One region of the Peribacillus sp. FSL R5-0717 genome, then DNA from elsewhere that is predicted to be linked to it. Evidence: a T-box and tRNA genes for the amino acid it is inferred to sense, from the RefSeq annotation. Region 1 holds a T-box; the other holds one or more tRNA genes.
What was found. A T-box is a leader RNA that pairs with one kind of tRNA and senses whether it is charged. The one in region 1 lies ahead of tyrS (tyrosine--tRNA ligase), so its partner is inferred to be a tRNA-Tyr.

Region 1 (7,805 bases):
TCGATTGCACCAAGCTCAATCAGGTCCTCCATCTTGATTTCCGACCAGCGCTCCAAGGGATCGGGATATAAGTAAGTTACATACCCCACGATTGTTTCATTTTCACGGGCGATGAAGATCCTGCCCTCAGGCAAGTCTGCTATCTCTATTAACGCTTTATGCTGCAAGGCAGGGGGGCGAAAGGCGACCAAGTCTTCATGAAACTCATAAGCGGACATTTTTTCTCCGCTTAACGGTCCCTCGATGATGAGCGTTCCGCTTAATGTCTGCAGTTCCTTAGTGTAAAAGGTCTTACTATATTCCATTCTTTCACCACCCTTGTTATATAGTAATCTTACACTCTCGCATTCCGAAGCATCGCTTTTAAACCGAATGGAAAGCTTACATAAATTATACATGAAAACAAGGGGCATAATTCAGAAAGTTCAAGGCGCTTTTGTTACAGTGCCCCTTCTTTCCCGGCTATCATATGGATGCACCTTGACCATGACCATATACCAGTAACTTTCAACATTCACCAAGAAGAGATTTCCCTAATATGGAAGTGTCCAATATTTTAAAAATTGAGATAATTCGATTCTTATACTATAATAAAAATATAGAGCCGAATGAAGGGGGAGTTTGTCGTATGAATGTGAAAGCGTTGCCAGTAGTGGAAGGTAATTTTAATTTAAAGAATTATGATGAAAAATACAATAAGTTTGACTGGTCTGAGACGGAAAAGGAATTCTCCTGGTCTGAAACCGGTAAAGTGAATCTTGCGTATGAAGCCATTGACCGCCATGTCGAAACATACAAAAAGAATAAAGTGGCCCTTTATTACAAAGACGATAAAAGAAATGAAAAGTATACATTCAAGGAAATGAAAGATTATACGAACCAAGCGGCCAATGTATTCAAGACCATTGCCAATGTGGAAAAAGGTGATCGTGTTTTCATTTTCATGCCTCGCTCCCCGGAGCTGTATTTTGCATTGTTGGGTGCGATTAAAACGGGAGCGGTCGTAGGGCCGTTGTTCGAAGCCTTCATGGAAGGCGCCATAAGGGATCGTCTTGAAGATAGTGAGGCAAGTGTGATTGTGACGACACCTGAACTTTTGCCGCGCGTGCCAGTGGATGAATTACCCCATTTAAAGCATATTTTCCTGGTGGGGGAAAATATAAAAGAAGAAGGAAAGTACCATCACTTCAATAAGAAATTAAAAGAAGCCGACAAAAAATTCGACATTGAATGGGTCGATCGGAATGACGGTCTGATTCTTCACTATACCTCCGGTTCCACAGGAAAACCAAAAGGGGTGCTTCATGTTCATAATGCGATGATCCAGCATTATCAAACGGCAAGATGGGTCCTTGATTTGCAGGATGAGGATGTGTATTGGTGCACAGCGGATCCTGGTTGGGTGACAGGGACGTCTTACGGGATTTTTGGACCTTGGCTGACAGGGACCTCGAATGTCATTGTAGGCGGGCGTTTCAAGCCTGAATCCTGGTACAAGACCTTGGAGGACTTTGGTGTCACGGTATGGTATAGTGCACCGACTGCCTTCAGGATGCTGATGGGCGCGGGTGACGAGATCGTTAAGCGGTTCGATTTAAGCACTCTCCGCCATATTTTAAGTGTCGGTGAACCGTTGAACCCGGAAGTGGTGCGCTGGGGAATGAAGGTATTCAATCACCGGATCCATGATACATGGTGGATGACGGAGACCGGGGCTCAGGTCATCTGCAATTATCCTTGCCTGGAAATCAAACCGGGTTCGATGGGTAAACCGATTCCTGGCGTGAAAGCGGCAATAGTGGATGATCAAGGCAACGAGCTTCCGCCGCATAGAATGGGGAACCTTGCCATCAAGAAAGGCTGGCCTTCGATGATGAAGACCGTCTGGAAGAATGAAGCGAAATATGAATCTTACTTTATGCCAGGTGATTGGTATGTTTCCGGAGATTCCGCATACATGGATGAAGATGGTTATTTCTGGTTCCAAGGCCGTGTTGATGATGTCATCATGACGGCAGGGGAGAGGGTCGGACCTTTCGAAGTGGAAAGCAAGTTGGTCGAGCATCCAGCTGTAGCTGAAGCGGGGGTCATCGGTAAGCCGGATCCGGTTCGGGGGGAGATTATCAAAGCGTTTATCGCCCTTCGTGATGGATACGATGCGAACGATGAGTTGATTGAGGATATTCGTACATTTGTGAAGCATGGTTTAGCAGCACATGCAGCACCTCGTGAAATTGAATTCAGGGATAAACTTCCTAAAACAAGAAGCGGTAAAATCATGCGCCGTGTCTTGAAAGCTTGGGAACTTGATTTACCAACCGGTGATTTATCATCGATGGAGGATTGAGAAACTGAGTCATACTGATTATTGAAAATGAAAAAGGCATCCATTGTCACTTTCATGGATGCCTTTTTGGGAGATTATAAGGAAACAGGCTGTCGGGGTTACCCGACAGCCTGTTTTAGTTCAAGAGTGTCATTCTTCCTCATCTTCCGCTTTATCCGTTTCTTGCTCTTGATCATTGACTGTGCCTTGATCTTTGTCGTTCCCTTGAATTTCTTTATCTGTAATCTCTTTGTTTTGATCTTTGTCTTGAACTGGATCTTTTTCTTTATCCGTTTCCGTTTCATTTTCTGGTTGTATATCTTTTTCCGGTTGTTTATCTGTATTTTTGTCTGGACCGTTCTCTTGTTTTGAGTCTGTTTTTTTAACTTCGTTAACTATTTTATCTTTTCCGCGATCATCTTTATTTTTCGTGGAATCCTCTTTGGAACTTGTCTTTTTAGCGCCGCTTTCAACATGTTGGGAAGGGGCTGATTCTTTACCGACAATGTCGACGGCCGTTACGTAATAAGATCCGCCAGAGCCGACTTTGTAAACAAGATTCTCCCCAGCATTGATGCTCGCCACTTTTTTGCCGTCTTTATAGACACGATAACCGACGACATCTCCTTCATGATGCAAGCCCCATGTAATCTTACCGTTGCTGATCGTTATGGATAGGGGATCTGGTGCTTTGCCATTATCATTCAATTTCGCTGTCGCCCCGACGACATTTCCTGATTTTTCGGCTCCGGGAATCACGGAGCCCGGGTCAACGACATATCTCAACCCGATATCTGCAAAGGAATCTGGATTCAACATGAACCCGCCGCTTTTGAATTCGCCAGGTGTTTGCGGAAGGGCTGCGTAGCGTTTGCTGCCCACTGATACATATTGCCCATCTATGAAACTATCATCCGCCCTGGATGGAGCATACTTGGCGATGAATAAATCCGATTTGACAAGCCCGGCCTTTTGGCATGAGCTTGAAGGCAGCAGTCCTGAAACGCCACAGAAGGAACGGCTGACAATTCCGCCAGGCATTTCGAATCGCTTATCGGGGTCGATGAGTTTAGGGTCGACTTTATATGCGGCATTCATCAGATCTGCCCAATAATACAAATTACGTTTATTATATTCAAGACCATTATAAGTCCCTTGCAAGGATTTCGGCTTGTCATAACCGAGCCATGTCCCGAACGATACATTCGGGTTGCTGGCTACAAACCAGGCATCCCAATAGTTTTGTGAAGTACCGGTTTTACCTGCCCAATCGCTTGAGAAGGCAAGGCGGTTCCTGACTGAGGCCGCCGTCCCGCTGTTTACGACATCACGCATCATATCGAGCGTCAGGTAAGCGGCTTGCGGAGAGAAAACATCCACTGGTTTCACTTTATGCTGATAGATGACTTTGCCATCCTTCGAAACGATTTTATCGATCATATAAGCATCGATGAATTCTCCTGAATTGGCAAAAGTGCCATATGCATTGACGTTTTCTTCAACGGTTACACCCTTTTCCATCGCACCCAATGACACGGCAAGATTGGAGTAATCCCCTTTCGTAACGGTGGAGAAGCCCATTTTTTCCAAATACGAAGCGGGGCTCAGGTCTATGATTTTCTTGTAAAAGAGCGCTGCCGGGATGTTATAGGAATTCTTCAGGGCCTCGCGGGCAGTCGATACTCCCGTATAGCTGCCGCCGCCATAGTTTCCTGGACTCCACGGTTTGCCGCCTGTTGGAATGGAGATCGGCACGTTGGCCGATACGCTGCCAGGCGAGATCTTGCCCAGCTCGATGCCTGGACCATATATCACCAGCGGCTTCATCGTTGATCCGTTAGAGCGCAATGATGCGGTGGCGTGGTTCGTCTGTTCCCGCTTGAAATCGCGGCCGCCTACGAAACTGATGATTTTCCCTGTTTTATTCTCGATAAGAATCGCTCCGGCCTCTACGGGCTGGCTCACGGTCTTCATTTCCTTCGTATCCGGGTCGGGGACTTGCGCCAGTTTATCGTACCCGAAATTTGGATAGTTTTTCGTTACTTCCTGCATCTTGTCATAAATCTTTTTGTTGACGGTCGTATATACCTTATAGCCATTTTGCCGCAGCTTACGGTCGGCAAGTGCTAGATATTGAGCTTTTAAATCATCATTCTTTAAATCCTTCTCTTCATATCCATCTTCTTTTGCAAGACTGACAGAGAGGATTTCGATGGAGCGTTTTTCGATTTCATAGGTGAGCCATGGATATTTCTCGGATGGCATCTCCGTTTTACCGATAAAGTCTTTAGTAATGTCGTATGCGTTTGCTTTAGCATATTCTTCTTTTGTTATGTACCCGTTACTATACATCCGCTTTAAAACGGTTTTCATCCGGTTGATGCCGGGCTTTTGATTTTCCTTCAATTTTCCATTCTGGGTATATGGTGTATATCCGAAAGGGCTTTGCGGCAATCCAGCGATAAAGGCTGATTGGGGCAGTGTCAGATCTTTGGCCTCCACGCCAAAAATACCTTCAGCGGCGGACTCGACCCCGGCGATGTTACGGCCTGAAGAGTTTCGTCCCAAAGTGGAGACGTTTAAGTACGTTTCCAAAATCTCTTCTTTTTCAAAGAACTTTTCGACCCGGAGCGCAAGAAGAATTTCTTTTGCTTTCCGTTCAAACGATACTTCGTTGGTCAGGATCTGGTTTTTAATGAGCTGCTGTGTTAATGTACTTCCTCCCGATTGGACGGTTGCATTCGAAAATTCCTGGTAAATCGCACGCAGGATGGCTTTCGGGACAACCCCGTCATGCTCATAAAAATACTCATCTTCTGTAGCGATGACTGCATTTTTAAGATGCTTGGAAACTTTATCGATGGACACTTCCTCACGCTCAAGGTCACTCTTAAGCTTGCCCAAGTATACTTCATCTGCAAAGTATACTTCAGAGGTCTCTTCATAATTGTAAATGTCTTTTTTCAAATCTTCTTTTGAGCGTACTGGCTCATCATTGACGAGGGCAGCGAAATAGCCGGCTCCGACACCGCCGGCGAATGAGAATCCTAGGATCCCGACAATAATGAGGATCAGTGTTAAATTCCAAATGACTTGGTATGTAACCCGCGCGTTCTTATGTGTTTTTTCACTTTGGAAAAAACGGGTCAGCTGCTTCCAGACTGTTTGAAATCTATCTTTTTGATTATTATTCATCGTATCATACCCCCTGAAATCACATATATTATAGCATACAACCGGTAGGGGAAAGGGCATCTTTCTTATTTTTCTATAATCTGTAGGGTGATGTTGACAAGGATTCTTATGTATGATAAAAGTTTATTAACAACAATAAAATGATTAAATGATCGCGATGATAGGACCCAGTAGTCAGACTATCCCTGTTTCAGAGAGCCGGTGGTTAGTGGAAATCGGTACAAATGGTATGATGAATTACTTCCTGGAGCATTTGCTGTGAAATGATTAGTAGCAGGAAACGGCTGACGACCGTTATTCGTCTTGAGCGGAGGGCGTATTATGTCCTCAAGTTGGGTGGTACCGCGAATTCATTCGTCCCTTCATATTTATGAAGGGGCGTTTTTGTGTGCTTTTTGCGGGTTTTTTCTAAGATGGAGGAGGAATATTTAATGGAATTGCTTAAAGACCTCGAGTGGAGAGGAATTATTTATCAACAAACGGATGAAGAAGGTTTTAAGAACCTTTTGGAAAAAGAGAAAATTTCTTTATACTGTGGTGTCGATCCAACTGCGGATAGTATGCACATCGGTCATCTATTGCCATTCTTGACATTGCGCCGTTTCCAGCAGCACGGTCATCGTCCCCTTGTGCTGGTAGGCGGTGCGACAGGACTCATCGGTGATCCTAGCGGTAAAAAAGAGGAACGTCAGCTGCAAACGCTGGAAAAAGTGCTTTATAATGCAGACTGCATAAAAGGGCAGCTATCCCACATCTTTGAATTCGACGGTGAAAATGGTGCGGTCATGGTCAATAACTATGACTGGATAGGCAAAATCGATATGGTTACGTTCCTGCGTGATTACGGGAAATACATCGGCATTAACTACATGCTGGCAAAAGATACGGTTGCTTCCCGCTTGGATACGGGAATTTCCTTCACTGAATTTGCGTACACGATTTTACAAGGAATTGATTTCGGTCATTTATACAGCAATTACGACTGTAAATTGCAAATAGGCGGCAGTGATCAATGGGGCAACATTACGACCGGCCTTGAAATGATCAGGAAATCCAATGATGAGAATGCCAAAGCATTCGGTATGACAATCCCGCTCGTAACGAAAGCGGATGGAACGAAATTCGGTAAAACGGAAGGCGGAGCGATATGGCTTGACCCGGAAAAAACGACTCCTTATGAATTTTACCAATTCTGGATCAATACAGCAGATGCAGATGTCGTGAAATACCTTAAATTCTTCACATTCCTATCTCGTGAGGTGATTGAAGAGTTAGAGCAATCCGTACAAAACGAACCGCATTTGCGTAAAGCGCAAAAAGCTTTAGGGGAAGAAATGACCCGTTTGATTCATGGTCAGGAAGCTCTTGACCAAGCGATCAAAATCTCTGCCGCCCTATTCAGCGGTGAGGTGAAGAATTTAAGTGCAGCAGAAATCAAATTGGGCTTTAAAGATGTCCCTAGCTTCGAACGTGAAAGCAAGGAAGATATCGGTTTGGTCGATTTAATCGTTGAAGCGAAAATTTCGCCATCAAAGCGTCAAGCCCGTGAAGATATTCAGAACGGGGCAATTTCCATAAATGGGGAGAAAGTGACCGATCTGCAATATGTAGTGACGGAAGCTGCCAAGATTGAAGGGGAGTTCATCCTCGTTCGTCGCGGCAAGAAGAAATACACATTAGTGAAATGATTGTCCAAAGCCCGGCTGAATCCCAGCCGGGCTTTGTTCTGCAAAGGTGTTTAGATGCAAAAAAAAACCCATCCAAGGATGGGTTTTTTGAAGTTATTAACGAGAGTAGAACTCAACGATAAGAGCTTCGTTAATTTCAGCAGGCAATTCAGAACGTTCTGGTAAACGAGTGAAAGTACCTTCTAATTTCTCAGCATCGAAAGTAAGGAAATCAGGAACGAAGTTAGTTGCTTCAACTGATTCTTTGATGATTGAGAAGTTGCGTGATTTTTCACGAACTGAGATTGTTTGTCCAAGAGACACTTTGTAAGATGGAATGTCTACGCGGCTTCCGTCTACAGTGATGTGACCGTGGTTAACAAGTTGACGTGCTTGACGACGTGTACGAGCTAAACCAAGACGGTAAACTAGGTTGTCAAGACGTGATTCAAGAAGAATCATGAAGTTTTCACCATGTACACCTTTAAGTTTGCCAGCGCGGTCGAACATTGTGCGGAATTGACGCTCAGTGATTCCGTACATGTGACGAAGTTTTTGTTTCTCTTGTAGTTGCATTCCGTATTCAGAAATTTTTCTACGTTGGTTAGGACCATGTT
Region 2 (7,805 bases), 1.6 Mb from region 1:
CCTTTATATGGGAAGTGCTTTGTACAAGAGCGACCGCCTTTTTCATTTCATGAAAGTAATCCCGGCATTCAGCACAGTCATGCAAGTGCTCCCGTAAAACTTCTTTATGCTCCGGTTTGATGTCCTCATCTAAATAATCATGCATATATTCAATGATTTCCTCATGGCAGTTCATTTTTCTCACCTTCTTTTTATAAATGGCGTAGTTGTTTACGCAAGGCTTCGCGACCGCGATGTATCCTCGTCTTAACCGTACCGACCGGCAAATCGAGTATCTCACTGATTTCCTTTAGAGATAACTCTTCAATATACTTCAATACGATTACCGATCGGTATTTCTCGGGCAATTTCATTATTTCCACTTGAATGGTTTCCTGCAGTTCTAATGATTCAACCTCTTCCTCGGGTTTCGCCATATCCGATGCAATTTGGGAATACATATTCAATCCCTCTGTTCCTGCCACCTCTGCATCCAGATAGTAGTCCGGTTTTTTCTTGCGAAGCCGGTCAATACAAAGATTGGTCGCAATCCGATATAACCATGTAGAAAATTTCATTGTTATATTGAAACTTCGAATGTTCACGTAGGCCCTTACAAAGGCCTCTTGAGCCAAATCTTCTGCTTCTTGCCTGTTTCCGAGCATCCTGAAACATATTTGGAAAACTTTGTCCTTGTAAATTTCGACAATTTCCCCAAAGGCATTATGGTCTCCTTTTAATACTTGATTAATTCTCTCTTTAATGAGTGCATCCATTTTCCGGTATTACCCCCGCTCATGCGGCTATACGATTACTACGAATCGTAAGCTGAAAGGTTTCAAAAATTTAATACATTAATTTTAACAAAGTTTTACATTTTATGTTTAAGAAAAAAAAAACAGGGCTATATAGTAAGAAATTGTAAAATCCAAAGGAGTGATTCTCTATATGAGTACTGAACAAATTTTAGACCATATTGAACAATGCAGACAGAAAATGATGTTTTTGGCTTCCCGTTCTTCCATGGTGGATAATGAAGTTATTGAAGTTAGCAGCAAACTGGATTCTTTAATCATTCAATACATCCATTTAACTAAAAACGGAGATCTCATGGACAGACGTGCTCTCAAGTGAATATGGATAGAAGATTGCTACCATTTATCTATAGATATGTTTCTGTTACATACACCCTGGTAAATAAACCTACGTCTTCTAGCATATAAAAAACAGTAACCCATTACAAGCCGGTTACTGTTTCTTTTAATTATTAGTTATAATAATTTTTCTCCAAATAGCGAACCCATTAAGGCCACGGCAACGATTGCCGTTTTATTTCGCTCATCTAAAATGGGATTCACTTCAACGAATTCAGCGGATGTAATCAAGTTGGATTCCGCAAGCATTTCCATGGCCAAATGACTTTCCCGATAACTTATACCACCAATCACCGGGGTCCCGACTCCGGGTGCATCTGCTGGGTCCACTCCATCCAAATCCAGTGAAAGGTGGACGCCATCCGTTCTTTCCCTTAAATAATCAATGCATTCTTCCATGACCCGTGTCATTCCCAACCGGTCGATCTCATGCATCGTGAATACTTTAATCCCTTTCTCACGGATAAGTTCCTTTTCCCCTTCATCCAATGACCTCGCTCCAATGATTACGATGTTTTCCGGTTTCACTTTTGGAGCAAAACCATGTATATTGATCAGGTCCGGATGGCCAATCCCAATACTGACAGCCAAGGGCATCCCGTGTATATTTCCTGATGGTGAAGTATCTTCCGTATTTAAATCGCCATGTGCATCGTACCAAATCACACCTAGATTCTCATAGTGCTTTGCGACTCCTGCCAGTGTGCCTATCGCTATTGAATGGTCTCCTCCCAATACAAGCGGAAAGGAACCTTCTTCTATTATTTCATCAACTCTTGTAGCTAACTGGGTGTTACCTTTTGCTACAAGCTGTAAGTTTTTTAAATTTGTCCCGGGCTCATCTGCATTTTCAGGACGCCCTACAATTATATCCCCTAAATCCTCTACTTCTATATTCAACTTTTCAAGACGCTCGACAATCTCTGCGCAGCGGATGGCACTAGGTCCCATATCCACCCCTCGCCTTGCTTGACCAAGGTCCATGGGCAATCCGATGACGGAAATTTTCTGAATAGACATACAATTCCCCCTTTCCACCATTTTATATCGTATATGCCAATTGGTTCAACTCGACATTTCCATGTATAAAGATGCACGTTTTCCGATAACATATGTTTTTTGTGAAAAAATATCTTTCTGGGGATTAGTTTACCCAACTATGCCTTAAACAAAAAAAAGCCTTAAACCATTTTTGGCTTAAGACGTAAGTTTTGGTGTATGTAGTTGATGGTGGAGCCTAGCGGGATCGAACCGCTGACCTCCTGCGTGCAAGGCAGGCGCTCTCCCAGCTGAGCTAAGGCCCCTAAGGAATTTAAAATATATTAAGCGGAAGACGGGATTCGAACCCGCGACCCCAACCTTGGCAAGGTTGTATTCTACCACTGAACTACTTCCGCAAATGGCTGGGCTAGAAGGGATCGAACCTTCGCATGACGGAATCAAAATCCGTTGCCTTACCGCTTGGCTATAGCCCAATATATAATATGCAATGATTAATGTACAACAAAATAAAAAGGTGGTAATCATATATTTCCCCAATACAGAGAATATATAACTGATCCACAGGATTTTATTAAAATGGTGGAGGGGGGCAGATTCGAACTGCCGAACCCGAAGGAGCGGATTTACAGTCCGCCGCGTTTAGCCACTTCGCTACCCCTCCGCAATATATGGTTGTAAATGGTGCCGGCAAGAGGACTTGAACCCCCAACCTACTGATTACAAGTCAGTTGCTCTACCAGTTGAGCTACACCGGCAAGTAAAGAATAAAATGGTGGAGGATGACGGGATCGAACCGCCGACCCTCTGCTTGTAAGGCAGATGCTCTCCCAGCTGAGCTAATCCTCCGGATTAATGATTTAAAATGGTGACCCGTACGGGATTCGAACCCGTGTTACCGCCGTGAAAGGGCGGTGTCTTAACCGCTTGACCAACGGGCCGAACTGTTTTTTGGTTCATAGATAGATTGGGAAGCTCCCAAGCGGATTCGAACCGCTGACCTCTTCCTTACCATGGAAGTGCTCTACCTACTGAGCTATGGAAGCATATGGCTCCGCAGGTAGGACTCGAACCTACGACCGTTCGGTTAACAGCCGAATGCTCTACCACTGAGCTACTGCGGAATAATATAATGTTTCCTAAAACCCATTAAAGATTTAAATGAACAGCCTGGCAACGTCCTACTCTCACAGGGGGAAACCCCCAACTACCATCGGCGCTGAAGAACTTAACTTCCGTGTTCGGAATGGGAACGGGTGTGACCTCTTCGCCATCATTGCCAGACTATATTCATTTTTGAAGAATTCATTCCTTCAAAACTAGATAATAAGAAGGTATTTCATTTTTTTAAAAGCGTTGGTTAAGTCCTCGATCTATTAGTATCAGTCAGCTCCACATGTCACCATGCTTCCACCTCTGACCTATCAACCTGATCATCTTTCAGGGATCTTACTAGCTTGCGCCATGGGAAATCTCATCTTGAGGGGGGCTTCATGCTTAGATGCTTTCAGCACTTATCCCGTCCGCACGTAGCTACCCAGCTATGCCTTTGGCAAGACAACTGGTACACCAGCGGTGCGTCCATCCCGGTCCTCTCGTACTAAGGACAGCTCCTCTCAAATTTCCTGCGCCCGCGACGGATAGGGACCGAACTGTCTCACGACGTTCTGAACCCAGCTCGCGTACCGCTTTAATGGGCGAACAGCCCAACCCTTGGGACCGACTACAGCCCCAGGATGCGATGAGCCGACATCGAGGTGCCAAACCTCCCCGTCGATGTGGACTCTTGGGGGAGATAAGCCTGTTATCCCCGGGGTAGCTTTTATCCGTTGAGCGATGGCCCTTCCATGCGGAACCACCGGATCACTAAGCCCGACTTTCGTCCCTGCTCGACTTGTAGGTCTCGCAGTCAAGCTCCCTTGTGCCTTTACACTCTACGAATGATTTCCAACCATTCTGAGGGAACCTTTGGGCGCCTCCGTTACTCTTTAGGAGGCGACCGCCCCAGTCAAACTGCCCACCTGACACTGTCTCCCACCCCGATAAGGGGCGCGGGTTAGAATTTCAATACAGCCAGGGTAGTATCCCACCAACGCCTCCACCGAAGCTGGCGCTCCGGCTTCTCAGGCTCCTACCTATCCTGTACAAGCTGTACCAAAATTCAATATCAGGCTGCAGTAAAGCTCCACGGGGTCTTTCCGTCCTGTCGCGGGTAACCTGCATCTTCACAGGTACTATAATTTCACCGAGTCTCTCGTTGAGACAGTGCCCAGATCGTTACACCTTTCGTGCGGGTCGGAACTTACCCGACAAGGAATTTCGCTACCTTAGGACCGTTATAGTTACGGCCGCCGTTTACTGGGGCTTCGGTTCAAAGCTTCGCTTGCGCTAACCTCTCCCCTTAACCTTCCAGCACCGGGCAGGTGTCAGCCCCTATACTTCGCCTTGCGGCTTCGCAGAGACCTGTGTTTTTGCTAAACAGTCGCCTGGGCCTATTCACTGCGGCTTTTCTGGGCTATTCACCCTAAAAAGCACCCCTTCTCCCGAAGTTACGGGGTCATTTTGCCGAGTTCCTTAACGAGAGTTCTCTCGCACACCTTAGGATTCTCTCCTCGCCTACCTGTGTCGGTTTGCGGTACGGGCACCTTACATCTCACTAGAGGCTTTTCTTGGCAGCGTGGAATCAGGAACTTCGGTACTATATTTCCCTCGCCATCACAGCTCCGCCTTAATGGAAACGGGATTTGCCTCGTTTCCGGCCTAACTGCTTGGACGCGCATATCCAACAGCGCGCTTACCCTATCCTTCTGCGTCCCCCCATCGTTCAAACGATGTATAGGTGGTACAGGAATATCAACCTGTTGTCCATCGCCTACGCCTTTCGGCCTCGGCTTAGGTCCCGACTAACCCTGAGCGGACGAGCCTTCCTCAGGAAACCTTAGGCATTCGGTGGAAGGGATTCTCACCCTTCTTTCGCTACTCATACCGGCATTCTCACTTCTAAGCGCTCCACCAGTCCTTCCGGTCTGACTTCAACGCCCTTAGAACGCTCTCCTACCATCGACACCATACGGTGTCAATCCACAGCTTCGGTGATACGTTTAGCCCCGGTACATTTTCGGCGCGGAGTCACTCGACCAGTGAGCTATTACGCACTCTTTAAATGGTGGCTGCTTCTAAGCCAACATCCTGGTTGTCTAAGCAACTCCACATCCTTTTCCACTTAACGTATACTTTGGGACCTTAGCTGGTGGTCTGGGCTGTTTCCCTTTCGACTACGGATCTTATCACTCGCAGTCTGACTCCCAAGAATAAGTATTTGGCATTCGGAGTTTGACTGAATTCGGTAACCCGTTGGGGGCCCCTAGTCCAATCAGTGCTCTACCTCCAATACTCTCATCTTGAGGCTAGCCCTAAAGCTATTTCGGAGAGAACCAGCTATCTCCAGGTTCGATTGGAATTTCTCCGCTACCCACACCTCATCCCCGCACTTTTCAACGTGCGTGGGTTCGGGCCTCCATTCAGTGTTACCTGAACTTCACCCTGGACATGGGTAGATCACCTGGTTTCGGGTCTACGACCTCATACTCATTCGCCCTATTCAGACTCGCTTTCGCTGCGGCTCCGTCTCATCAACTTAACCTCGCATGAAATCGTAACTCGCCGGTTCATTCTACAAAAGGCACGCCATTACCCATTAACGGGCTTTGACTACTTGTAGGCACACGGTTTCAGGATCTATTTCACTCCCCTTCCGGGGTGCTTTTCACCTTTCCCTCACGGTACTGGTTCACTATCGGTCACTAGGGAGTATTTAGCCTTGGGAGATGGTCCTCCCTGCTTCCGACGGGATTTCTCGTGTCCCGCCGTACTCAGGATCCACTCAGGAGGGAACGAAGTTTCAACTACAGGGTTTTTACCTTCTTCGACGGACCTTTCCAGGTCGCTTCATTTACCCCGTTCCTTTGTAACTCCATGTTGAGTGTCCTACAACCCCAAGAGGCAAGCCTCTTGGTTTGGGCTAATTCCGTTTCGCTCGCCGCTACTCAGGAAATCGCGTTTGCTTTCTCTTCCTCCGGGTACTTAGATGTTTCAGTTCCCCGGGTCTGCCTTCAGTACCCTATGTATTCAGGTAAAGATACTGTTCCATTACGAACAGTGGGTTTCCCCATTCGGAAATCTCCGGATCAAAGCTTACTTACAGCTCCCCGAAGCATATCGGTGTTAGTCCCGTCCTTCATCGGCTCCTAGTGCCAAGGCATCCACCGTGCGCCCTTTCTAACTTAACCGTTAAAAAAGATCTTACAGATGCTTTGAAAAAAATTAATTGCCTTCTATCTATTATCTAGTTTTCAAGGAACAAAGCAGAAAGAATCCATCACATCGTGATGTTCGTCTTCCTATTTGAATGAATTACTCATTCAAAACTGAACAAAACAAAAGCGCTCTCGTAATTATCCTTAGAAAGGAGGTGATCCAGCCGCACCTTCCGATACGGCTACCTTGTTACGACTTCACCCCAATCATCTGTCCCACCTTAGGCGGCTGGCTCCATGAAGGTTACCTCACCGACTTCGGGTGTTACAAACTCTCGTGGTGTGACGGGCGGTGTGTACAAGGCCCGGGAACGTATTCACCGCGGCATGCTGATCCGCGATTACTAGCGATTCCGGCTTCATGCAGGCGAGTTGCAGCCTGCAATCCGAACTGAGAATGGCTTTATGGGATTCGCTTACCTTCGCAGGTTTGCAGCCCTTTGTACCATCCATTGTAGCACGTGTGTAGCCCAGGTCATAAGGGGCATGATGATTTGACGTCATCCCCACCTTCCTCCGGTTTGTCACCGGCAGTCACCTTAGAGTGCCCAACTGAATGCTGGCAACTAAGATCAAGGGTTGCGCTCGTTGCGGGACTTAACCCAACATCTCACGACACGAGCTGACGACAACCATGCACCACCTGTCACTCTGTCCCCCGAAGGGGAAAGCCCTATCTCTAGGGTTGTCAGAGGATGTCAAGACCTGGTAAGGTTCTTCGCGTTGCTTCGAATTAAACCACATGCTCCACCGCTTGTGCGGGCCCCCGTCAATTCCTTTGAGTTTCAGCCTTGCGGCCGTACTCCCCAGGCGGAGTGCTTAATGCGTTAGCTGCAGCACTAAAGGGCGGAAACCCTCTAACACTTAGCACTCATCGTTTACGGCGTGGACTACCAGGGTATCTAATCCTGTTTGCTCCCCACGCTTTCGCGCCTCAGTGTCAGTTACAGACCAGAAAGTCGCCTTCGCCACTGGTGTTCCTCCAAATCTCTACGCATTTCACCGCTACACTTGGAATTCCACTTTCCTCTTCTGCACTCAAGTTCCCCAGTTTCCAATGACCCTCCACGGTTGAGCCGTGGGCTTTCACATCAGACTTAAGGAACCACCTGCGCGCGCTTTACGCCCAATAATTCCGGACAACGCTTGCCACCTACGTATTACCGCGGCTGCTGGCACGTAGTTAGCCGTGGCTTTCTGGTTAGGTACCGTCAAGGTACCAGCAGTTACTCTGGTACTTGTTCTTCCCTAACAACAGAACTTTACGACCCGAAGGCCTTCTTCGTTCACGCGGCGTTGCTCCGTCAGACTTTCGTCCATTGCGGAAGATTCCCTACTGCTGCCTCCCGTAGGAGTC

Region 2: it has a tRNA-Tyr gene. The T-box ahead of tyrS (tyrosine--tRNA ligase) is inferred to sense a tRNA for this amino acid. The anticodon was not compared.

What each region holds. Positions count from the first base shown of each region.
Region 1 covers NZ_JBBOOF010000001.1:1,100,618-1,108,422, reverse strand. The annotation lists gene NYE65_RS05355 (GNAT family N-acetyltransferase) at 1-305, opposite strand, end outside; gene acsA (acetate--CoA ligase) at 629-2,347, shown strand; gene NYE65_RS05345 (transglycosylase domain-containing protein) at 2,477-5,521, opposite strand; T-box leader at 5,670-5,886, shown strand; gene tyrS (tyrosine--tRNA ligase) at 5,953-7,209, shown strand; gene rpsD (30S ribosomal protein S4) at 7,306-7,805, opposite strand, start outside.
Region 2 covers NZ_JBBOOF010000001.1:2,746,901-2,754,705, reverse strand. The annotation lists gene NYE65_RS13575 (anti-sigma factor family protein) at 1-175, opposite strand, end outside; gene sigW (RNA polymerase sigma factor SigW) at 192-755, opposite strand; gene NYE65_RS13565 (aspartyl-phosphate phosphatase Spo0E family protein) at 928-1,113, shown strand; gene rocF (arginase) at 1,251-2,153, opposite strand; tRNA gene NYE65_RS13555 (tRNA-Ala) at 2,362-2,437, opposite strand; tRNA gene NYE65_RS13550 (tRNA-Gly) at 2,459-2,530, opposite strand; tRNA gene NYE65_RS13545 (tRNA-Gln) at 2,534-2,608, opposite strand; tRNA gene NYE65_RS13540 (tRNA-Tyr) at 2,713-2,796, opposite strand; tRNA gene NYE65_RS13535 (tRNA-Thr) at 2,815-2,890, opposite strand; tRNA gene NYE65_RS13530 (tRNA-Val) at 2,906-2,981, opposite strand; tRNA gene NYE65_RS13525 (tRNA-Glu) at 2,999-3,073, opposite strand; tRNA gene NYE65_RS13520 (tRNA-Thr) at 3,106-3,178, opposite strand; tRNA gene NYE65_RS13515 (tRNA-Asn) at 3,182-3,256, opposite strand; rRNA gene rrf (5S ribosomal RNA) at 3,301-3,416, opposite strand; rRNA gene NYE65_RS13505 (23S ribosomal RNA) at 3,489-6,421, opposite strand; rRNA gene NYE65_RS13500 (16S ribosomal RNA) at 6,597-7,805, opposite strand, start outside.